One region of the Paenibacillus xylanilyticus genome, then DNA from elsewhere that is predicted to be linked to it. Evidence: riboswitches for the same ligand, from Rfam matches in the RefSeq annotation. Region 1 holds a riboswitch; each other region holds the start of a gene.
The links. A riboswitch is a leader RNA that binds a small molecule or an ion and turns the genes downstream of it on or off. The one in region 1 is predicted to bind cyclic di-AMP.
Positions count from the first base shown of each region.

Region 2: linked by a shared signal. The riboswitch ahead of F4V51_RS06640 (hypothetical protein) and the one ahead of F4V51_RS00515 (C40 family peptidase) in region 1 are both predicted to bind cyclic di-AMP.
Region 3: linked by a shared signal. The riboswitch ahead of F4V51_RS17290 (3D domain-containing protein) and the one ahead of F4V51_RS00515 (C40 family peptidase) in region 1 are both predicted to bind cyclic di-AMP.

Region 1 covers NZ_CP044310.1:104,284-111,919, forward strand. Annotated here, with positions in the region: gene motB (flagellar motor protein MotB) at 1-135, opposite strand, end outside; gene motA (flagellar motor stator protein MotA) at 122-922, opposite strand; gene F4V51_RS00490 (hypothetical protein) at 1,158-1,451, shown strand; gene F4V51_RS00495 (4a-hydroxytetrahydrobiopterin dehydratase) at 1,713-2,009, shown strand; gene rbsK (ribokinase) at 2,055-3,038, shown strand; gene F4V51_RS00505 (c-type cytochrome) at 3,111-3,470, opposite strand; gene F4V51_RS00510 (GNAT family N-acetyltransferase) at 3,636-4,148, opposite strand; gene F4V51_RS00515 (C40 family peptidase) at 4,440-4,910, opposite strand; cyclic di-AMP (ydaO/yuaA leader) riboswitch at 4,914-5,051, opposite strand; gene F4V51_RS00520 (hypothetical protein) at 5,312-6,154, opposite strand; gene F4V51_RS00525 (M1 family metallopeptidase) at 6,165-7,636, opposite strand, start outside.
Region 2 covers NZ_CP044310.1:1,495,553-1,503,188, forward strand. Annotated here, with positions in the region: gene F4V51_RS06615 (nitrogen regulation protein NR(II)) at 17-673, opposite strand; gene F4V51_RS06620 (Rha family transcriptional regulator) at 731-934, opposite strand; gene F4V51_RS06625 (urease accessory protein UreF) at 1,193-1,894, opposite strand; tRNA gene F4V51_RS06630 (tRNA-Leu) at 2,319-2,401, shown strand; gene F4V51_RS06635 (glutathione peroxidase) at 2,541-3,017, opposite strand; cyclic di-AMP (ydaO/yuaA leader) riboswitch at 3,386-3,558, shown strand; gene F4V51_RS06640 (hypothetical protein) at 3,677-4,072, shown strand; gene F4V51_RS06645 (HAD family hydrolase) at 4,243-4,926, shown strand; gene F4V51_RS06650 (Nramp family divalent metal transporter) at 5,091-6,386, opposite strand; gene F4V51_RS06655 (organic hydroperoxide resistance protein) at 6,816-7,235, shown strand; gene F4V51_RS06660 (zinc ribbon domain-containing protein) at 7,443-7,636, shown strand, end outside.
Region 3 covers NZ_CP044310.1:3,926,094-3,933,729, reverse strand. Annotated here, with positions in the region: gene F4V51_RS17300 (ABC transporter substrate-binding protein/permease) at 1-1,194, shown strand, start outside; gene F4V51_RS17295 (amino acid ABC transporter ATP-binding protein) at 1,181-1,906, shown strand; cyclic di-AMP (ydaO/yuaA leader) riboswitch at 2,170-2,369, shown strand; gene F4V51_RS17290 (3D domain-containing protein) at 2,372-3,046, shown strand; gene F4V51_RS17285 (polysaccharide deacetylase family protein) at 3,166-3,957, opposite strand; gene F4V51_RS17280 (prenylated flavin chaperone LpdD) at 4,109-4,450, shown strand; gene F4V51_RS17275 (PspA/IM30 family protein) at 4,575-5,246, shown strand; gene F4V51_RS17270 (DUF350 domain-containing protein) at 5,343-5,744, shown strand; gene F4V51_RS17265 (DUF4178 domain-containing protein) at 5,768-6,274, shown strand; gene F4V51_RS17260 (DUF4247 domain-containing protein) at 6,286-7,020, shown strand; gene F4V51_RS17255 (HNH endonuclease) at 7,149-7,439, opposite strand; gene glp (molybdopterin molybdotransferase MoeA) at 7,606-7,636, shown strand, end outside.

The DNA.
Region 1 (7,636 bases):
GGCTGCATCGAGAGAACTCATGGAGAACAACGTAATAAACAGGGCAAGCAACAGTGTCATCAAGTCAGAATACGGGAGCAACCAGCTCTCGTCTATATGTTCTTCATGCGGCTCGTGTTTTTTAGCCTTTTTCACCTGATGATCCCTCCTTCTCTTCCAGCTGTCTACGTTCGGAAGGTGTCAGGAATACAGATAATTTTTGGTTGATGGCAATGGTGGATACACCGGATTGAATGGATAACAATCCTTCAACCATCATCAGCTTGATCTCCATCTCTTTCTTGGACATCCGCTTCAACTTGTTGGACATCGGGTGCCACAACACGTAACCACTAAAAATACCAAGGAGTGTAGCAATGAACGCAGCCGCAATCGCGTGAGATAGCTTTTCCATATCACTAAGGTCGGCCAGGGCTGCAATCAGACCTACAACGGCCCCGAGAACCCCGAGTGTTGGAGCGTACATCCCCGCTTGTGCGAAGATCAATGCTCCGCCGCGGTGACGCTCTTCGGTGGCATGGATATCTTCCATCAAAACATCACTAACAAATTCCTGGTCGTTGCCGTCAATAATCATGCGCATACCGCTGCGAAGGAATTGATCGTCAATCTCTTCGACTTTTGATTCCAGTGCCAGCAAACCTTCACGACGGGTAGTGGAAGCCCATTCCATAAATGTGCCGATCAGTGAAACACGGTCAATCAGTTGCTGCTTTTTGAAGAGTACCCCAAAAAGCTTGGGGATTTTTTTAACTTCAGACATTGGAAATGCCATGAAGATTGTTGCTGCTGTACCAACAAAGATAATAACGTAGGCTGCCGGGTTGTTAACCAGATTGATCAGGGGAGCACCCTTCAGGAACATCCCGAGAACAAGTGAAACCAGCCCTAAAACTAGTCCGATAATCGTTGAAATTTCCATCATACACCTCATCCATGAGATAAAATTGAATCCTTTCAAGCGGCTGTATTCGGGCTTCCGGGCGAATGTTTGGCCGCAATCCGTTTAACCTATGGCATTTTTTAGAAATGCTGTAACAGCTGAAACGGTCATGTATAGTATTTATCGACCAGATGCCCTTTTTTTTTAAGGGTTATTTTCAGGTATAATAAGAACAAATCAGCTCTTTAGGGGCCAAACAGGAGTGAAAAAGCCAATGGGCGTAAAGCATGGACGGGATTATGAAGGAATATTGACAGATTTGACACAGGCGATCGGCCGCATTCCGGATCGTTATGTTTTTTTCGAAATGGATGCAGAGGATTGGTCCCGTTTGGGTGAAAACGAGCAACTCGAAGTAGACGAAGCTCTGGCAGAGGACTTGTTCTATGCGCTGGGCACAGAGTCGGTCATTCCTGTAGGGAGTGGTGTGGTTATTCATGACAAGGAGCAGCACCGCATTCATATTCTGATTGGGGAAGAAGAATTGACATTTGTACCCCTAATCTAGGGCCGAATATAAGGGGAATTCTAGCGTGGAAACCGGAAGGGGAAACGCCTGGAAGCCTTACGGCTATTGGCTCTAACGCCATTTACAGTATTGGATTTTGAGTTCCGTACGTGGTAAGATGAGAGTCATGAAACGGGCGAGCCGCAGAGCGGCTAACCTATGACGGTTGGGGTTACTGTGGTAGCACCAAGGTTTCGGATGGCATGAGGGACAGGGTTAGAGACTACCCTTGTGCCGTCTTTATGGGGAGGAAGATAACGTATGGTTTTTACGCAAGAAGAAGTCGAAGCTCATCTGGGAAGGCTGGAAGGCTGGGAACTGGAGGAGGGACGGTGGATTGTCCGCAAGTTCGTATTTTCCAACTACATGAAAGGGATTGCATTCGTGGATGAGGTCGCGGCGATCTCGGAAGCATTTAATCATCATCCTTTTATTACGATTGATTATACAACGGTTACGCTGCGTCTCACGTCGTGGGATGAGGGTGGAATTACATCTGTAGATATTAAGGAAGCAGAGCAGTTTAACGAAACGTTTGAGAAAATGAGGACGACATAGCCGGGATCGGTTATCGTTGTGCTGCCAAGAAATGAGGAAGCATACATGTCAGACATGAATCAGAATAAGCCTCTGATCGCGGTTGTAGGCAGTCTCAATATGGACCTCGTGGTGAAGACCGATATCATCCCGGAAGAGGGAGAAACGGTAAGCGGTGAGGAGCTTCACTATCTGGCGGGAGGCAAAGGGGCTAACCAAGCCGTTGCTACTGCACGTCTGGGTGGACAGACTACGATGATTGGAGCAGTGGGTTCAGACGGTTTTGGGGAACGCTTGCTGCACAGTCTGACGGATAGTGGGGCAGATGCCTCGCAGGTTCGTGTATTGGAAGACACTGTAACAGGTACAGCATCGATCTGGCTCTCCAAGGGAGACAACCGGATTATCGTTATTCCTGGAGCGAATGGACAAGTGGTGCCGGAGATGCTGGAAGAGGCGGATACGGTAAAAAGCCTGACTGCAGCCGCAGCAGTGCTGCTGCAGCTTGAGATCCCGCTGCCAGCGGTCACCCGCGCCGCCGAACTGGCGGCAGAAGGCAGCGCACTGGTGGTGCTCAACCCGGCTCCAGCGGTGCCGGATCTGCCCCAGGAGCTCCTGCGGTGCGTCGACGTGGTCACGCCGAACCGCAGCGAGCTTGCCGTGCTTACCGGCCGGGATGATCTCCGGCCGGAAGACGTGGATGCGGCGGTCGCAGAGCTCGCCGCATCGCTCGGGGCCGCTGTCGTCACGACGCTCGGCCCCGAGGGGGCTGTGTACGCGGCAGCGCCAGGCGGCCGCGTACAGGCAGGGCGTGCCGGCGCTTGCCGTGCGCCGGGCTACGCCGTAAGCGCCGTCGATACGACCGGCGCTGGCGATTGTTTCAACGGCGCGCTGGCGGTAGCCCTCGCGCGCGGGGAAGCATTGGACGCGGCAGTAGGCTATGCCATGGGAGCGGCCGCGTTATCCGTAACGAAGCTCGGCGCCCAGTCGGGGATGCCGTATGCACGTGAAGTGGAAGCCTTTTTGGCAGAACACGCAGCCAGAGGCTGAACGATATGACGAAGAGGCCCGTACCATTCCGAGAGGGAAGGCAGGGGCCTCTTTGCTGTGTATCTCATTTCCTTATTTCTTCTCAGCCAGCCACATCGCGATATTGGCAATTTCCTCGTCCTTCAGTTTGTCCTTGAAGGAAGGCATGCCGCCACCTTTACCTTTGACAATGGTAGAGTAGATCTTCTCCACATCATCCTTGCTGCCGATGTTTGCTAGTGCAGGTCCTACGCCACCTTGAAGCTGATCCCCGTGACACGTGATACAATTGGTTTTGACCAGTGCTTCAGCCTGTCCGGCATCCATTGCCACTTCAGGCATGGTTGGTTTCGCTTCTTCAGCCACTTCCTCTTTCCCTGGAAGCGTAAACATTAATACAATAGCCAATGCGCATGCTGCAAAAAATACCCCGCTCATGATCCATTTGTGCATCCGTTATGTCCCCTCCAGAATGAAAGATCATCTAAACTGAAACTGTCCATATCATTATAACGGAACCTGTTAAGACATCATAGCATTTTGTGGTAATTTTTTGAACTAATCACATAAACGGGCATGAATTTCTTTGTCTTACGCGGTTTAAGGGTTAGTTTAAGATTAGCGAGGTCCTTCATAGACCATGCAATAAAAGGGCATCAAACCGCTTGGTGTCTGTCGTTCATACGTATCCTGGGTGACAAATCCAGCCTTGAGATAAACCCGGATAGCTCGCGTATTCCAAGTGAGCACTTCGAGATCGATCTCATGACTAGGGTTCCGCCGAATGGCTTCCTTCACGATCGCAGAGACGAAGGCAGTACCGCGACCTTGTCCACACTGTTCAGGATGCATGCCAAGCCCAATCCGCGTCCCGCCTTCAAGAGGAAAGAATTGAACGAATCCGCAAAGTTGGTCCTGCTCTCCGAGTACAACTGCATATTGCTCTTTTCGAAGCTGCTCATCCCCGAATTCAACCTCCAGCGCCTTCATCTGTTCCCAGGGCAGCCAGGTATAAATGTTATAGGGTGGTTCATATGTCCAGCTGCAGATCAATGCTGCATGTTCTTCTTGCATCGGCACAACGTGAAACGTTACAGAAGATTCATCCACACCACTGCACGCTCCTTTCATTGTGAACAAGCTACTTCTAGTCATACGCTAATGGTTTATAACATATGTCATTTCATATTTAATCCTGATTTTACTCTACAAAAGAGGAGGGCATTTGGCAAGGTTTTGCTCCCTTGAAAAAAAGTGAAACAAAAGTTCCTGGAATTTCGTTTATATTACAGTGGGATGGGTAAAAACATCATAAGGGCACGGACGAAGATGCACAAAAAAACCGCCGGATACATTCCTGCGGAGAATGTACCGGGCGGTTGATTTATGCTTCGTTACAGTATGATGTTGCTCAGCTTGTCCCTAGTCGAGGGCCAGTGACTCATATGCGTCCGTGCTCATAATCCGTTTAGCGCCAACATAGCGGTTGGCCCAGTAGTTCTCACTCAAAGAACTGATGGTAACTCCTTTGGAAGACGAGGAGTGTGCAAACTTACCTTCACCCACGAAAATCCCTACGTGTGAAACCCCTTTACCCGTTGTATTGAAGAATACCAGATCGCCTGGTCTCATTTCCATGCGGGATACCGAGTCACCCATGTCGAATTGGGAGCTGGATTGACGAGCCAAATCGATGCCCAGCTTTTCGAATACATACCGTGTGAATCCAGAGCAGTCAAAGCCGTTAAGCGTTGTTCCACCACTTTTGTATGTAGTTCCCATTGCTGAATCAATTACTTTATCCATTTTTGAATCTGCGAATGCGCTGCCTGCTCCAAGTGATAGTGCGAATGTTAAGCTGAGGACAGCTGCTGTTAATTTCTTTTTGAACAAGAGATATACCCCTTCCAACGCCTGCGAGGTTAGCTTAAGGATTCGGTTGAAGGTCCCCTATGATCCCTCTGTAGCAAGATCAATTCACCCATAACTGGTTCCCCCGCTTCCCAGGTGCCAGGAATTTGGCTATGCTAGTTGTGCACCTGCGAAATCAAGAAATGACGATTTAATTTTAAGTAGTTACAATTCATGAGGTAAAGATTACAAAGTTGTTACTAAAAACTCACTGCGATTATTGTAACAGAGGAGTAAGCCTTTGGCAACGTTTAACAAGAAAATTAGCAAAAAAAACCTCGACCTTTGACGGGGAAAGGTCGGGGTTTACGTTTGTGAAGCGTTAACATTGACATAAGTTTACATGAAGATGGTAACAATTTTTGCACGGTTCATTACACTTTTTAACCTTTGGAGGACTTGGACTGCCACAGACGGAAATGAGCGCATATCTTCCATATATCGAGCAAACATCTGGCGAGCGGATAGGTTTGTTGCAGGATGAGACCGATGAGACCTGTCAGGAACCACGACGCAGATGTGAAAGCACCGAAGATGAGCAGATGAATTCCTCCCAGAACCACTGCGATACCAATGAGAGGAAAGATATGACGCAAGGCGAGCAATAAACCCAAAAATGTACCTTTTACCCCGCCCTGATCCTCGTGAGCTGTAGCGCCAAACTGCATATATAACAAAGCATGATGTATGATCCATCCATATACGATCCATCCGGCTACATATGGAATGCCTGGCAGGAGCAATTGCAGCGAGTGGAATCCATCCAGAAAGATACTATACAGCTTGGGGATCAGCCAGTACGCAGGCAGCAGCAATAATAGCGTTTTAATGAAATGAAGCAGCATCATCGGTTTCCACAGTGCCTTGATCCCACGTACAAAAGGAACACGTTCTTCTGTATGATTGAAGTGTTGTAATGAGTAGAGCAGCCCTGCCTGGATGAGAGGGGTAATTAGCATGCGGAGCAGGAGCATGGCCCCAAGTATCCATAAATAGCGATGCACCTCGGGATGGGTAGACAGATTGAGCTGGCTTTCCATTTTGAATAAAATGGTACTCAGTTCCCCGGCGTCAGGGTCCGGATAGCGCAGCAGCAAGGGAATGACTGCGGATTGCACCATTTTATAGATGAAGTAACCCCACACCAGCTGATAGAGAAATAAAAGTGCCACAATGAACATATGCTGACGGACGAGAAACCAGCCCTCACGTATTTTTGCTTTCACTGTCTCCACCTCACCATGACAGACCTCCGAATATAGCTTCAATAAGTTTGGTTACACTCATGCTCCAGCGGAACTTGGATGGTTCATCCAGACCGGCTTTCAAAAAGTTGTTCATATGACGGTTCTCCAGCACAACGGTATATAACGGATCGGTCATGGCCCAGGATACAGGCGAGCTGTACGTTAACTTGTACGTAATTCGACCGTTACCGCCATCCCATTCCTTGGCGATGATGTGTCCATCCTCAAAAACGATGCGTACGGGTACTTTCTCGTAGTCGCTGCCTTTCTTTACTAAGGTTACCGATGATTCGTACAACGTTTGACCATCTTTCTCAACAGGCTTGACCTGGATATTCTCCACGGAGAAGTCGGCCATCCCGTCCCCATATACGTATTGATTAAAATAATCAGACCAGGATTTACGGGTCACTTGCTCCACGACCTTTTGGAAATCGGCCGAAGTGGGATGTTTGAACCGATACTTTTTGACATAAGTTGAAAGAATGCGTTCCATCGTTTTGGCGCCTACTTGTTGTTCGATGCCCAGCAGCACAAGCTTGCCCCTTGTGTAAACATTGGCTGCGTAATGATTCTGGGAATCAAACTTCCAGGACTCCTGCGTGAGTGAGGCAGGCGAAGTAATTAAGCCGGATTGAACGGGCAGATTCGGAATAAGTCCGTATTCCTGCTCCATCAGTTTGTCTTCTGCGTAAGAGGTGAACCCCTCATCAAGCCAAGCTTCTTCAAATTCATTGCTGGCAACCATACCATAGAAGTACTGATGGCCAATCTCGTGTACAACTGTGCGTTCCAGATCGTAGCCTGGTGTAGCGTCATCCGCGCCGAAGGCTGTAACTAAGGTAGGATACTCCATGCCGCCTGCTCCATTACCTGTTTTTGGGGGAACAACGATAGAGAGCGTGGAATACGGATACGGACCAAACCACTTGCTGTAATTCGAAAGAGCTGCTTTGGCTGCATAGAAGTAACGTTCCTTCAGATCCTGGTGGGCCGGGTCCAGATAGAGCTTGATTCGTACACCTGGCACGTTGGGAGCGGAGAAGGGTTCTTCTGCATAAACAAAGTCAGGTGAGGCTGCCCAGGCGAAGTCGTGTACATCGTCAGCATAGAATTGATAGATCTTTTCGCCATTTTTTATAACAGCCTGCTTCGTAGGAAACCCGGTCGCAGCAACCTTGTATGTGTCCGGTACCCGAATACGCACACTATAGATGCCAAAATCCGCATAAAACTCGGAATTCCCGTGGTACTGATGCAGATTCCAGCCTTCAGCCGTACGCCCTCGCGTGCCTGCAGGCTCGTATACACTGAGTTTGGGGAACCATTGGCCTGCCATAACGAAGTTTTCAGCGGTTCCCATGCGGGCAAAGATTTTGGGCAGCTTGACCTCAAACCGGGTGTGCAGTGTAATGGTTTCCCCGCCCTTGACGGGTTTTGGTAATCTCACTTTTATGAGCG
Region 2 (7,636 bases), 1.4 Mb from region 1:
CTTTTTTTTGCTTTGCTCAGGAGCGTTTATCCAAAATATTAGAGTACTTCGGGTATAATCTGCGGATGCAGTCCGGACAGATGTCGTGTGTAAATTCTGCATGGGTATGTCTCTCCAAATAACCTTCGACTGAATTCCAGACGTCCTGCTCGTCCTTGATCTGTTTGCAAACAGCGCAAATGGGAAGCAGTCCGCGTAGTGTCCGCACTTCGGATAGGGCAAGCTTCAATTGCTGTTCAATTCGCTTCTGTTCCGTGATGTCTGTATGCGAGATCAGAGCTAGTCCCATCGGAGAAGGAGGATCCGTCTGATTCAAGGGGGTAAGCTCCAGTCGAAACCATCGAAGGTCCGGGTTCGCAGACTGTACGGATATGTCATATGTATGGCAGTGAACAAAGGGATATTGAATCTTCTCTAACTTCTGAATAATCGATGAGTTCTCCGTTTCCTCTTCCTGGGCTGCCCAAATCTCCAGGAGCTGAAGATAATGAAACGCTTCGCAAGAAGATCGGTGGGTGTCGGATTTTTTATATTTCGAGAGATGCAATCGCCCGAGTCCGTTCTGCCATGCGGTATTGCAGCTGCGGATTCTCCAGTCGCGGTCAACGATGATGAGTTGATGACGTAAGGATTGAAAGGATAACCTTTCAAGGTCGGTTGTAAAGAAGCTCATGAATAGGCCCTCCTTGGCAATCAGTTAAAGGATCGGGACGGCAGGGTAATGGTGGTGTCATCGAAGTTCATCCGAAATTTGCAAAATGTCTGCGACCTGGTTTCGGAAACGGGTGGCTTTTCGTGTGCCATGGATGAGATTGGATAAACGATACGGCGGGATGTCGTGCTTCTCGCAGAACGTTTTCTGGTCCATCTGAAGCTCCGTTAAGCGGCGTTTGATGGCCCATCCGAACGGAGTTACGGGTTTCTTTTTGTTCAAAAGGGTTCACCCCTCATAGAAGTATTTCAACCCGCCTTCGGCTGTGTATAATAGTGGGAGATGCGAGCTGTTCATTACATTATATACGTATTTACGTCATGTAACAATTAGAAACAATGAAAAATAGTGTATTAATATTAAATAATGACGTAAAAACGTGATGTTCTATAGACATACAAGAAAAAGCACGTCAGCAAGGAGGTTGCTGCGTGCTTTTTTCGTTTGGGGAAATATGAGGGGAGCTTGGAGTCGGTAAGATTAGGCGCGATAAGCATGCAGCCCTGCGCCAAGCATGTGGAAGCTGGGGAACAGCGATTTCATGGACATGGAGGTTGGCTGTGCCGGTCCATCCGCAGCGGAGGCGCTAACGGTGTTCCATTCATGCTCCAGGTCTGCGGCCAGGCGAACCAGCAGTTCCTGGGTGGTATTGTTATGCATGGGGAGAACTTTGGAAGCTTCGGTTATGCATGCATTCATGGCTGAGTGCAAGTAACCCATTACCGCTTCCTCGACGGGGATATCGAGGTAGTGGTTAATCCAGGCGTGAACAGTAGAGAGGCAGCCTACAGACTCGTATTTGGCAAGGGTGTGTTCGAGCTGGCTGAATTCAATCCAAGGGTGGAGAGCCCGGGCCAGCTTGATCAGTCTTTTACCCATGGCAGCAGCTTGCTCCCTTTGATCAGAAGGAGTCCGCTGAACGTGAACCAACTTGTCAATGAGTGCTGTTCGCCATGTGTCATTATGATCTGTTGCGCTGTAGATACCTTTAATCGCCATGCCCTCAAGTCGAACGATACTGGGATGCAGCTGGCAGCGCATGAAGGACTCCAGATCATCGGCATTTCGGATGCTGCCTTCAGCAATGTGTACATCCATACCAAATGAATGGGTAAAACCTCCGACATGAATGGAGGAATCAAGCAGTTTGACATAATCGAGCAGCTTATTCCCACGGTTCACGGTCTTTCGCCTCCTATGTTCGTAAAATGTTATATTATATAACATTAATATTGATTTCCGAATGCTTTTATGTTTAAAATCCGAATTATATGATATATATAATCACATAAATATCCGTATTCTGTCAATGGTTTCTTGTTTTTAAGTTTTAATTATATTTAAATGTTACATTATATGACTGAAAATAGTTAACCACATAAAAATAATGTTATGTATATGATATGTTTTCTCATGAAGAGCTCAAATTGAAAATGAAGATGTATAAAAGATTTGAAATTTAATGTATGCGGCAGTTAAAAGATCATGACGATAAAAACCGATATTTGGAGGAAAAACACAGGTGCAAAAGTAGTTTTAATAAAAGTGCTTTACTTTTATAATGTGATCCTGTATAATCAATTTTGTTGCCGATTATTTACGACATGCGGTCGTGGTGGAATGGCAGACACGCTATCTTGAGGGGGTAGTGGGCGTATGCCCGTGGAGGTTCGAGTCCTCTCGACCGCATCATAATGTACGACAAGAAGAGGTTTTCCGAATATGGAAAGCCTCTTTTTTTTGCGTTTGGAACAACATAAAGAAAGGCCATTCACACAGAACCGGACTTTCTCTGGTTCCCTGTTGATGATGGCCTCTCCATGTAGATCTATTTCAGAAGTTTCTCAATATCAGCCTCAATTTGATCAGGAGTTGTTTTTGGAGCATAACGCTTCACAACGCGTCCGTTCTGATCAACAAGGAATTTGGTAAAGTTCCACTTGATGGCTTTGGATCCGAGCAGTCCCGGTGCCTCTGTTGTCAGGTGCTGGAATAGAGGATGAGCGCTTGAGCCATTGACATCAATTTTCTCAAACATAGGGAAGCTTACACCGTAATTCATCTGGCAGAACTCTGCAATATCATCGGAAGATCCCTTTTCCTGAGCGAATTGGTTACTTGGGAAGCCCAGTACTTCAAACTGTCGGTCTTTGAATTTGTTATAGAGTTCCTGTAAGCCTTCAAATTGCGGGGTCAGACCACATTTGCTCGCCGTATTAACAATCAGCAGCACCTTGTTGCGATAATCGGACATCTCGACTTCCTGGCCCCGAAGGGTATTGACTTTGTAGTCATAAACGGACATGATCAGTCGCCTCCATATCGTATAATGGGTTAATGATTCCTATAGTTATATTATATTGCTTACAATTAGATAATGCAAAACTAATTGACTGAATTCCTATGTTGACTTACAGATATCTAAAATTACAACCGTTTTTCATAAGGACGAGAATTAGCGAGCTTCACAGAGATGGATGGAGAATGGATAGGTTGTAAGCGATATCATTGATATGTAATGCCTTAAATTCGTCCATTCGGTGATCTGATCGTACTTTACACTAACATGTCGCGGGTGTATGATTCATATCGTAATTTCTAATTCAATTAAACTTAACATGAACAACGAAACAAACGATAATATCGCTCTGGTCAATATATGAAACAGGAACGATGTTTTAATCGCTGAGTTTCCATTCATTCATGGGTGGGAAACGGGGGAACCAATCGGAATGGCTGTCATTGCAGCTGATCCATGGGGTGAATTTTTCGGTGCAAGCCGGAAATAGGGCGACTCTCGCGCCCGAATCCGTCAGCTAACCTCGTAAGCGTTAAAGGGAGAGGCAACAAGCCGTACGCATATTCATGGCGTTTTTGTCATGGGTTATTCAAGAAGCGTTCGGGAGGCCTTGGTCCCCCACGCTTCTTTTTTGTTGTCTTTTCACGCCAAGGGAGGAACGAACGATGGATAATGAGATGATTTTAGTAACAGCACCGAATGAAGCGGGCCGCAAGTTTATCAAGCTGTTGATGTACAAAAAAATGCCGTTTGCCGTTCTGACCAACAGTGCAGGGGAAGAACGGAAGCTCCGCAGAATCGGAGTGGAGAACGTCATTCGCATGAATACAGCTGAAGCTCAGAAGTGGTTTCTACCGCAGTCGAGCGTAGGCAACGTTTTTATTTTCGAGAACAGTTTGAACCTGACCTGCCGCTACCTGCAGATCTGCCGTTCCTGGACCTCCAAATCACTATGTGTGATCACGGAACAGAGTCACCCCAAAGGCATTTACCGCGGGATGGGAGCTGACCGTATTGTGTATTCTCTTAATGGAGAAGTTGGCTTCTTGCTTAATGGTTAATGTGATAGCTGCCGATTGATCCGGTGTAAGGTGCCTGTTATAATTGAACTTGTGGAAAAACGGAATTCTGAGGAGACTCATGCTTGATGGTGGGTCTTCTTTTTTATTTGAGCATTAATGTACATTGCTGATGTAGAGATTGCGTTCATGGCTAACAAGGAGGAATAGGCGTGCCGGATGTACGGGGGTTAAAATGGTTGTTCTTTGATGTAGGAGATACGCTGGTGGACGAATGGGAGCCGGTAGATGATATTATAGGGCAGTTTGTAAAAGAAGCCTGCTTGCTTGGTTATCCGGTGAAAATAGAGGAAGTGCGAGAGATATTTGCCTCCTGTTACCGAAATTATGAGCAGTGGCCCATGAGGGTAGCCATTCGAACGCTGATCAGCGATGAACGTCATAGGGAGAAGATCCAGGAGAAGTTGAAGTTCCGGAAGGAACTGGAGAAGCCCTTCGCTTCTGCTGACGCGGTGTTGAAGGAATTGTCACACCATTATCGAATTGGCATTATTGCCAATCAGAGTCCAGGGACAGCTGAGCGCCTGGAGAGCTACGGTCTGCGGAAGTACGTGGATGTACTGGCATGTTCGGCAGAAGAAGGTGTATCGAAGCCGGATCCGGAACTCTATGCTGTGGCTTTGAAGCAGGCGGGATGTGAACCCGAGGAAGCAGTCATGATTGGGGATCGGATTGATAACGATATCATTCCTGCCAAGAAGCTGGGGATGCGAACGATTCGGATTTTGCAGGGCTATGGACGATTTCAGCCTGAGCTGGAGGGCCAAGAGCGTGCAGACTGGACCATCGAAGCGTTGGAACAGCTTATTCCACTGCTTGTGCCTTCTGAGGGTTAGTGGATAAAATTAAAAAAAGATGACTTTCGTGTCATTAAATAAAGGACAAGGCAAGTGTACGGCAAAGCTAAAAGGCTGATCCCTTCAAGTATATTCTTGAGGAGGGATCAGCCTTTTTTTATAAATCTATAGTAAGAGGGAGACGGTTTTAGCGCATATATAGATTAAAACAGCATGATGGTTTGGATAATCAGATAAACGTTCAGAACCACAATTACGGCAGCGATGATCCAAGAGACGACTTTGAGCCACAGTTTGTTGGCGAATGCGCCCATGCTTTTTTTGTCACTCGTAAACATCACAAGTGGAATAACGGCAAAAGGCAGCTGCAAGGATAGAATCACTTGGCTCAAAATCAGCAGCTCTTCCGTACCATGTTCGCCGGCGATAGCCGTCACAATAACGGCAGGGATGATCGCAATTAATCGGGTCACGAGCCGGCGGAGCCAAGCCGGAATCCGAATGTTCAGGAAACCTTCCATAACAATCTGTCCGGACAGTGTACCTGTAAGCGTAGAGTTCTGACCTGAGGCCAGCAGAGCGACACCAAACAGGATACTTGCAATGGTTGTGCCCAGCAGAGGTGTGAGCAAGTGATAAGCATCTGCAATCTCAGCAACCTGTGTCATGCCTGCGCTGTGAAATACAGCGGCTGACACAATGAGTATGGCAGCGTTGATAAACAGGGCCAGGGTCAAAGCGATCGTTGAATCCATAGTGGAGTAACGAATGGCTTCTCTTTTCCCTTGAGTTGTCTGTTCGATCTGCCGGGTCTGCACGATGGACGAATGCAAGTACAGATTGTGCGGCATAACCGTTGCTCCAATGATTCCGATGGCGATATACAGCATCGCTGGATTCGTTAGTATCTCGGCACTTGGAACAAAGCCGGTGAGCACTCCGCCCATATCCGGTTTGGCAAGAAACAGATCAATCCCGAAGCAGAGGGCGATGGTTGCCATCAGTACAATGACCAGTGTTTCCAGCGCGCGGAAGCCTTTATTTTGCAGCAAAAGGATAATCAGAACATCCACAGCCGTAATAATGACGCCGTATAACATCGGAATGTTGAATAGAAGCTTCAGTGCGATTGCTGAACCGATGACCTCAGCCAAATCTGTAGCAGCAATGGCCAATTCACACAAGACCCAGAGCATAATGACAACCGGCATACTGAACCGTTCGCGGCAGGCTTGAGCCAGATCCCGTCCAGTTACAATACCAAGCTTGCCTGCAAGTGACTGCAGTACGACGGCCATAAGGTTAGAGATTAAAATAACGGATAATAGCGTATAACCGAACTGGGAACCCCCGGCAATATCTGTTGCCCAGTTACCCGGGTCCATATAGCCGACAGCGACCAGATAACCTGGGCCGACAAAGGCGAGGAATTTTTTCCACCAGGCAGCGTTTTTCGGAACCTTCATAGAGCTGTGTGCTTCTCCGAGGGAGGGAGCCATGCCTGCTGCGGCCAATTGTTCAGCCGAAGGAGAGCTGAATGGATTTTTTTTACTCATAAATGTTCACCTGACTTCTTAATAATAATCGTATTGATGCTCCGTATGATGAAGACCTGGGTCATTCACTTTTATATGTCTAAAAATATATGTTGTTACTTACATTGTACTCATTCAATAATTTTTGTCTAGTGCAACTTTTATGTAGATGGACAAAATGAGAAGCGGGTGGAGTCAGGCTCTTAGTATATTACCCAACTTCAAAAAAATTACCTGTATATCATAGGTGGCGTTATGCTGATGAAAGCCAGATGCATGAAAAAGACAAAGATGCAGAAGCTGATGAAGTAACCCAAATCCGTTTCAAATTGAGCCAGAAGTTTAAATTGAATTGTAGGCAGCAAAAATATTGGTGTAAAAGGAGAGATTCTAATGGAAGCTTTATATACAGCAACTGCGACAGTCAAAGGTGGACGTACAGGTTCGGTAACTTCATCGGATGGAGTCCTTAAACATGATCTGAAAATGCCAAAAGAGCTGGGTGGATCCGGCGGTGAAGGTACGAACCCTGAGCAGCTCTTTGCCGCAGGATATGGTGCATGTTACGAAAGTGCTCTTGCCAACGTGGCACGTAAAGCTGGCGTTAAACTGGAAGATGTGACTGTAACAAGTAATGTATCCATTGGAAAAGACCCTGCGGATGACGGATTCCAGTTGTCGGTGCGGCTGGATGTAAGCATGCCGGGTGTGGATCATAGTCAGGCAGAGGATCTGGCTCGCAAAGCTCATGATTTTTGCCCTTATTCCAAAGCGACTCGCGGGAATATTGATGTCGTATTGAACGTGGTGTAAACCGAAAAAACCCGCTGAAGTAACGGGAGAGGTAAATGAAGCAGGCTATCATGGATACCTGTTGTTTGGTACAAGCCCTGCTGGCTAACGGCAGGGTTTTGTATTTAAAATCAGAAGACATGCAGGAGATTGCAGGTTTAATCGCGTACTCTTTTACATAATTATACTCTTGCTTCATGCCAGGCATCTGAAAAAGGGGGAATGCAAATGAGTATTGAAGAGATGATTGAGCGAAGGTTTGTATGTACGAAATGTCGGGGAACGGATTGCAACATCAAGGAAGTATCCATGTCCGGGGCTGGTCTTAGCAAAATGTTCGATATTCAGCATAACCATTATTTGTTCGTAGCCTGTTCCTCCTGTGGTTATGTGGAAGTATTCGACCCCGATGTACTGAAAGG
Region 3 (7,636 bases), 2.6 Mb from region 1:
CTGCTGCCTGCCTTGCAGAGTGGACGCGTGGATATCGTTATTTCAGGCATGACACCGACAGAGGACCGCAAAAAAAGTATCGACTTCTCGGATACCTACTATAAATCGAAACAAGTCATCATGGTTCGCAATGAGGATAAAGACAAATACCCAACCATGGCTGCACTGGAAAATGAAAAAATCGGAGCACAGAAAGGTTCGATTCAGGAAACGATCGGACAGAAGATTCCTGGAGTCAAGCTGACGTCTCTTGATAAAATCTCGGACATTGTGCTTCAACTTCAGACGAAGCGGATCAACGCTGCAATCGTAGAAGATACGGTTGCCGCAGGCTACCTGGACGATATGATTGGACTTGCTCCTGCGGTTCCGGACGAAGAGCAAGTAGCAGCAGCGATCGGGATTCGCAAAGGCAATACGGAGTTGCTTAATGCCGTTAATGGTACGCTTGAACGATTGAAGAGTGAAAATAAAATTGATCAGATGGTAACGGAAGCCAGTCAATTGATGGCAGACCGTGAGGTCGCATCGCCAAATATTTTTGAAGTATTCTGGCAGTACAAAAGCTTCTATGCTACGGGCGTGGGTTATACCCTCTTATTGTCTGCACTTGGTGTAATCTTCGGGGTAATCATTGGTTTGATCATTTGCCTGTTCCGAATGCATGATACAGCAATTTTGCGGTGGATTGGTACGGCTTATGTAGAAGTCATTCGTGGTACGCCGATGCTGGTTCAATTGATGATTATTTATTATGGTCTTGCCTTGACATTTGGTATTACGTTCTCGCCTCTTCAGGCGGGTATCTTAACTCTTTCCATCAATAGTGGTGCTTACCTTGCAGAGATCTTCCGTGCAGGGATTCAAGGCGTTGACCGCGGTCAACTGGAAGCAGCCCGTTCGCTTGGGATGGGTAGAGCCGCGGCCATGAGATTTATTATTTTGCCACAGGCCTTCAAAGCTGTGCTGCCTGCTATCGGTAATGAATTCGTAACGATCATCAAGGAATCTTCCATTATCTCGGTCATTGGTATGGTTGATATCATGTATCAGGCAAGTGTAGTCAAAAACATTACGTACCAAGGAATGAATCCGTTCCTTATTGCAGCAGCCATATACTTTGTATTGACATTTATTTTGTCCAAGCTGCTGGGTCGACTGGAAAGGAAGTTGAGTGCAAGTGATAGACGTTAGACAATTACACAAATCCTACGACAAAAACGAAGTACTAAAAGGCATAGATGTCTCAATTGGCAAGGGCGAGGTCGTTGTTGTGATTGGTCCTTCAGGATCAGGCAAAAGTACCTTCCTGCGCTGTCTTAACCTGTTGGAGCAGCCTACTTCAGGTGAGATTAATTTCGAAGGCGTATCGATCACGGATCCCAAACACAACATTAATGCAACGCGGGAGAAAATGGGGATGGTGTTCCAGCACTTTAATCTGTTTCCGCATAAAACTGTGGAGCAAAACATTACCATTGCCCCGATTAAAGTCAAAAAACAGTCTGCACAGGAAGCCAAGCAGATTGCCGCAGACTTGCTTAAAACCGTGGGGCTGTTGGATAAAAAAGATGCTTATCCGAGTCAGCTGTCTGGTGGACAGAAGCAGCGGATTGCTATTGCCAGAGCGCTTGCGATGCAGCCGCATGTGATGCTGTTTGACGAGCCGACATCTGCACTTGACCCTGAAATGGTTGGTGAAGTGCTCGACGTTATGAAACGCCTGGCTGAAGGCGGCATGACTATGGTTATCGTTACCCACGAGATGGGCTTCGCCCGTGAAGTCGGTGATCGCATCATCTTTATGGATGGCGGTGTCATTGTGGAAGAGGGGACACCAGATGAAGTATTTGGTCAGCCTAAGCATCCACGTACGCGTGACTTCCTCGGTAAAGTCTTGTCATAGCCTTTGAGCATGATCCAGTCAGTAAACCGCATGAATAAGAACGAACAAAAAACGAAATCAAACAACCTTGCTCACGTCACGTTTGCAGGGTTGTTTTTTGTGCATGGATAAGTATCCATTGTTGTAAAAGTAACTTTTCTGTCATCGTTCCATAGCTGCTTGATCGCTCTTTAATAAGAAAAATCCTTATTTCTAAGCAGCATTATGTGTTGTTTAAAACAGTTGGTAACATTTACTACGGTCCCTGGTTACAAAATTGTGATATATTGTTCCTGCCGAAACTTCCTGAGGAGGAAGTGTGGAGGATGTAACGATGCAGACCGTGGAGGGGAAGATTGATAAGCACGCTGCTTGGGGTGAATTAGGGGTACATAACGCAAGACGAATGTAACAGAGACCTATAGGGTGGTTTCCTCCATCCGAATCCGACAACTAACTTCGCAGGCACAATGAGGGAGGAAGACCATGATTAAGAAGAGAACTATAGCCAAAACAGCAGCAGCCCTGCTGACAGCAGCAATGCTCATTCAGGCCGTTCCAGCTCACGCTGATTCTGTTCACGTGGCCAAAGAAGGGGATACCTTCTATACCTTATCGAAACAATATGGAGTTGGACTGAACACACTGGTTAAAGCAAACAGTGATATTTCGCCTTACAACATTTATGGTGGTTTAAAAATTACGATTCCTGGAAAAGCAAACACGGCCTCAGCTGCTCCAGCAGCGAAGAGCTCTACGGGTGCAAAAACGATTACGACCGCTAGCCTTGATGTGAATGCTGACGATAAAGTCGTTCAAGCTTGGGGCAAAACGTTTGATTACAGTAAGTCCATTGATGTGAAAGCAACAGCGTACTCTGCAGCCGCTTCCGAAAATGGTGGATGGGGTGCTGTTGATTACTTCGGCAATCCACTTGAACTCGGCACAATTGCCGTAGACCCTAGTGTGATTCCATTGGGTACGAAGGTTCTTGTTACAGGTCACTCCCATCCGGGGCTGCCTAAGCAGGCATTTGTGGCTACTGCCAGGGATATCGGCGGGGCGATCAAAGGAAAACGAATTGATATTTTCATTCCTGGGAGCCAGAAGTCAGTGAGCACATTCGGTTTTCAGGATGTTGAACTTTATATCTTGAAATAAGTATCAGTGCCAGCAAAAGGGTGCCTTTATTCACGATTAACGTGAAATAAGGGTACCCTTTGTCTTTATTAACACGCGCAAAATGGTTAATTCATAACTTGTGTTGTTTCGTCTAACCATTATTTGCTTTTTGGCAATTGCAGCATTTCGTCCAAAGTCACCAGATTGAAGCCCCTGCATCGCAGTTCATCTATAATCTCCGGAAGTGCTCCGATGGTACCGGACAGATTGGAGCCCACGCCTCCGCCCGCATGCTGAAGAATGATGGAGCCTGGCTTGACTGCAGATAAAACATTCTGCTTCACTTCCTCTTTGCTGAGGCCTTTCCAATCCAGCGAATCCACATTCCAGTTGACGATGCTGTATTGCTGTCTTGCGGCCCATTGCAGCTGTTTCTCATTAATGTCCCCGTATGGAGGACGAATCATTTTAGGTGTATACCCGGTCAGTTTACGAATAATGTCGCCGGTATGTAGAATTTGTTTGCGAAAAGCATTCAAAGACAGCTTGCTGAATTCAGGGTGGTTGTAACTGTGGTTCCCAACAATGTGACCTTCCCTAACGATTCGTCTGACGAGGTCGGGATGTTTCTCTGCCCGGTTGCCAACAATAAAAAAGGTTGCTTTTACATTATATTTCTTTAAAATATCCAATACCTGTGGAGTGAAGCGCGGATCAGGCACATCATCAAAAGTTAGTGCTACCTGTCTGGTTGAAGGCCCATTGGTTTTGAACGTATCGGCATATTTCTGCCTGAGCTGACCGAGTGTCAGCTGTTCATCCTCAGATAAATCCGGCTCTGCAGCAGGTATGCTCTCTGGATCGGTTTTTGCCAGCACTTGTCCAGGTAAATAGCTTCCACTCATAAATATAAGGATCAACATGGAGAATGCGATGAGGCGAATACGCATGATATAGCCTCCCTTGTCAAATTGCGTTCTCTTTGGTATGCCCGCGGTGATGGTTCATTATGCATAAATGTGAGAAGTTTCATTGTCCAATTCAGTCGATAAGCTCATAATTCCACCATTACATATACACACAAAGGATGGGTGGATTAGGATGAGTACGTATGATTTGAAATCAGTTCGTTTGCAGGTCTTTGAAGCTGGAGAAGATAAGATATTTTTGGTCACGGGTGGGAAAGCTCATATAGGGGCTGTGGCGACCTTTTATCCGGAAAGAGAACGCGTGGTGGGGACGGCAGTCCATATTCCAGGGCATAAGGAACAGGAATTGTGTGAGCGTCTTGCACGTAAGGCCGCAAATTCTCTTAAGGTGACCGTAACCGTCATTATGGGGATTCATTTTGACGCCATTACACGTGTACAGATCGATGAGATCGTACAGACGGCGGAGAAGCTGCTCGAAGACCATTTAACCCTGGCGAATGATATTAAATAGTAGATTTTGGGTAAGCCGGAATCGTGTTTTATGATTTTTTTTGGTAAAATTGAAACGGGATGAAGGTTACCACGTATGTATGATTATATACAAGGATGTAATATCGACTAGGAGGAATACCATAATGTCCATTTTCAAACGTTTGCGTGATTTAACGATGTCTAACATTAATGCCATTATTGACAAGGCAGAAGATCCAATCAAAATGACGGATCAATATATCCGTGATATGCAGGAAGATCTGGAAGATGCAGAAAAGGCTGTAGCACAACAAATCGCGATTGAGAAAAAATTCAAGCAGCTGTTCGAGGAACAGGAAGCATTGGTGAAGAAACGTGAGGAGCAAGCTCATACTGCAGCACGTGCACAGAACATGGATCTGGCTCGCCGGGCTCTGGAAGAGAAAAAAGCTGCCGAAGTAAAAATGGCAGAATATAAAACAAGCTATGATCAGAATAAGGCTGCTGCAGACAATCTGCGCGGCAAGCTGGATGAAATGCGCAAGCAATTGACACAAATGAAAAATAAGCGCGAAACGCTGGTAGCGCGTTATAATGCAGCAAAAGCACAAACCGAAATCAACAAAGCGCTGAACGGATTCAGTTCCGATACAGCTAGTGCTGGCATGAAACGTATGGAAGAGAAAATGATGCAAATGGAAGCACAGGCTGAAGCGAGCAACGAAATGTCTTCCAAAGGAAAATCACTGGATGAAGAGTTCGAGAAACTCGGCAAAGATCAGGCCGTTGAGGATGAACTGGCGGCACTCATGAAGCAGTACGAAAATAAGAACTAAACCTTGCATCTCAGGCAGGGTTCACTGGCGGAGGAGAGACAGCGTTTCTCCTTCGCTTTTAAATGCGGTTCATGTTGATAAGTGGGGGCTGTGTAAATGGATTTGAACATTTTGGCGATGCTGGTCTGGACGTTATCTGGCTCGGTTTTGCTTTTTGTTTTGATGTATGTGGATTCATTGTTTACGAAGTATAAGGATTTTGCGGAAGTTAAGGCAGGGAACATGGCGGTTACGACACGGATGGTCATGAAGCTGTTTGCTCAAGGCTATGTGCTTGCCACTTCGATTTCGACTGCGGGTCATCTGGGTGAAGCGCTGCTTGTGTCGGTTGTTTCATTTGTCATCCTGCTTATTCTGGAGAGCGTTGTACACTTTATGATTCGCACATGGGCCAATCTTGATCTGGACACAGGAATTCAGCAAGGGAAGACAGGATATGGCTTGTTCTCCGGTGCTTTGCACATTGTGGGCGCATTAATTATTGCAGCTTGTTTATAAGATAACGAACGGGAGTAATGGGTATGAGTGTATGGAAACGGATTAAAGGAATACTAGCCAAACCCGAACCACCACGAGCAGAGAAAACCATGCTGGACCTTGAGCCTGGAGATATCTGTGAGGTCTCGCTCGTTACGTATGAAGTTGTGGGGCGGGTGCAGCATCGTGCGAGAAAAGCGGTGGTACTCACACTGCAGGACGGTACAACGTTTAGACATTTGCATGTAGAAGAAAGAGAATTGACACGTTATTCCCTCTATACGCCAATTGATGGCCGTCTTGACGCACCAGACGAAGTCCCAACCTTACTCGATCTGGACGGACGCGCGTATCATCTGGAGGAAGAATATGGAGGAATGGTTACCACTGCCGGCAGGACACCTTATGGTCAGGCTGGAGAGCAATTGGTTTGGCAGTACCAGTCTGATGATAACATGCTTCTGCGTGTGGAATGGCAAGACAGAAGATTTACTCTGTATGAAGGTGAGTCCATTCTTCCTGCGGATATCAAAGTGATTCGTTCGAGCTAGGAGAGGTTCCAATGAAAAAGCGCATGGCACTTGGATTAAAATTAATGCTGGTCCTCAGCCTTGTCATGTCCCTGTTGTCCGCGTGCGGGATGCCTTCCGTTCAGGACACTTATCCGCTTGAGTCTGTAAGTGGCAGTGGCAATACGACATCCTATGTGTATCGGGCTGCCGACCGTTCGGTTCCGGAAGTGGCTCAGGAATTATCGGAACAGCGAAAACCTGATCAGATCTCGGCGGAAAATGAAGAGCGGATGTTCCTGGTGTATCAGGACCAGTATTATCATTTGCAGCAGGACCCGAACAAGAAGGAAGATACCTTAATTGAGGTGGATTCCAAGGAATACGTACGCCAGAATTATGATTCTTCCTTTTTACAGGGGTATTTGACCGCAACGCTCATTGGCAATTTGTTTGATTCCTTTGGCGGCAGCGGATACGGAAAGTACAGAGGGTACACCGATCGTGATACGTACAAACCGAATCAAGGTACTTATCGTGCACCAACAAGCAATGACAAAAAGGCGGCTCCGCCTATCACGGTTGATCGAAAAGGATCCATTACCCGGCGGGGAGGAGACACCGATACTAGTGTAGGTTCAGGCGGTGGATTGTTTAGCCGAAAAAAGGAACCGAGCACCGGTACCGTCGAACGTAACAAAAGCGGTGGATTGTTCAATTCACCAAAGAGCTCTTATAAGAAACCCAAAACAAGGGTAGGCGGCGGACGAATCATGAGGCGAAGATAAAGACGAGATCTGCCAGCCTGAAGAGTTTATAGAGAACAGCCACAAGGTAAGGCAGAATAAATGCTGCCATGCGCAAGCTCACCTTGTGGCTGTTCTTTTTGTTTTTATATGGGGAAGTATCGTTTGAATTAGGATCTGCGAACGTGATTGGATTTGCGTGTCCGGGGAATGGTGGAAGGTGGCTGTTTGCGAATCCAACGAACAAATGGGGCCATTCGTTCATTCTCTCGTAGTGCCTGAATGTCTGTTAAATGGAGACGGATAAGATCCTGGTTGGTAAACAGCGAATGAATTTGTTTATGACACGGAATACATAGATCAGCAGTAGGCATGAAAGTACCGCCCATTTCCTTGGGCGTGAGATGATGAACTGTTGTTTCCACAGGCTCTCTACCGCATAATTCGCATCGGTTGCTCATATCTGCTCCTCCGTTCTTACCCCTATTATGGGCATAAGCTCACAGTTTCATGTTACCCGCGAGGCGAGTACTTGTCACACCCCTGCTTTCACGCTACACTTTCTTAAACAAGTTCTGTCCCAAGGAGGTCCGTTTCATTTTGAGAATCAATACACATTCAGATGATATGACAAGTGGCAAATTCAACCGTACAGCCG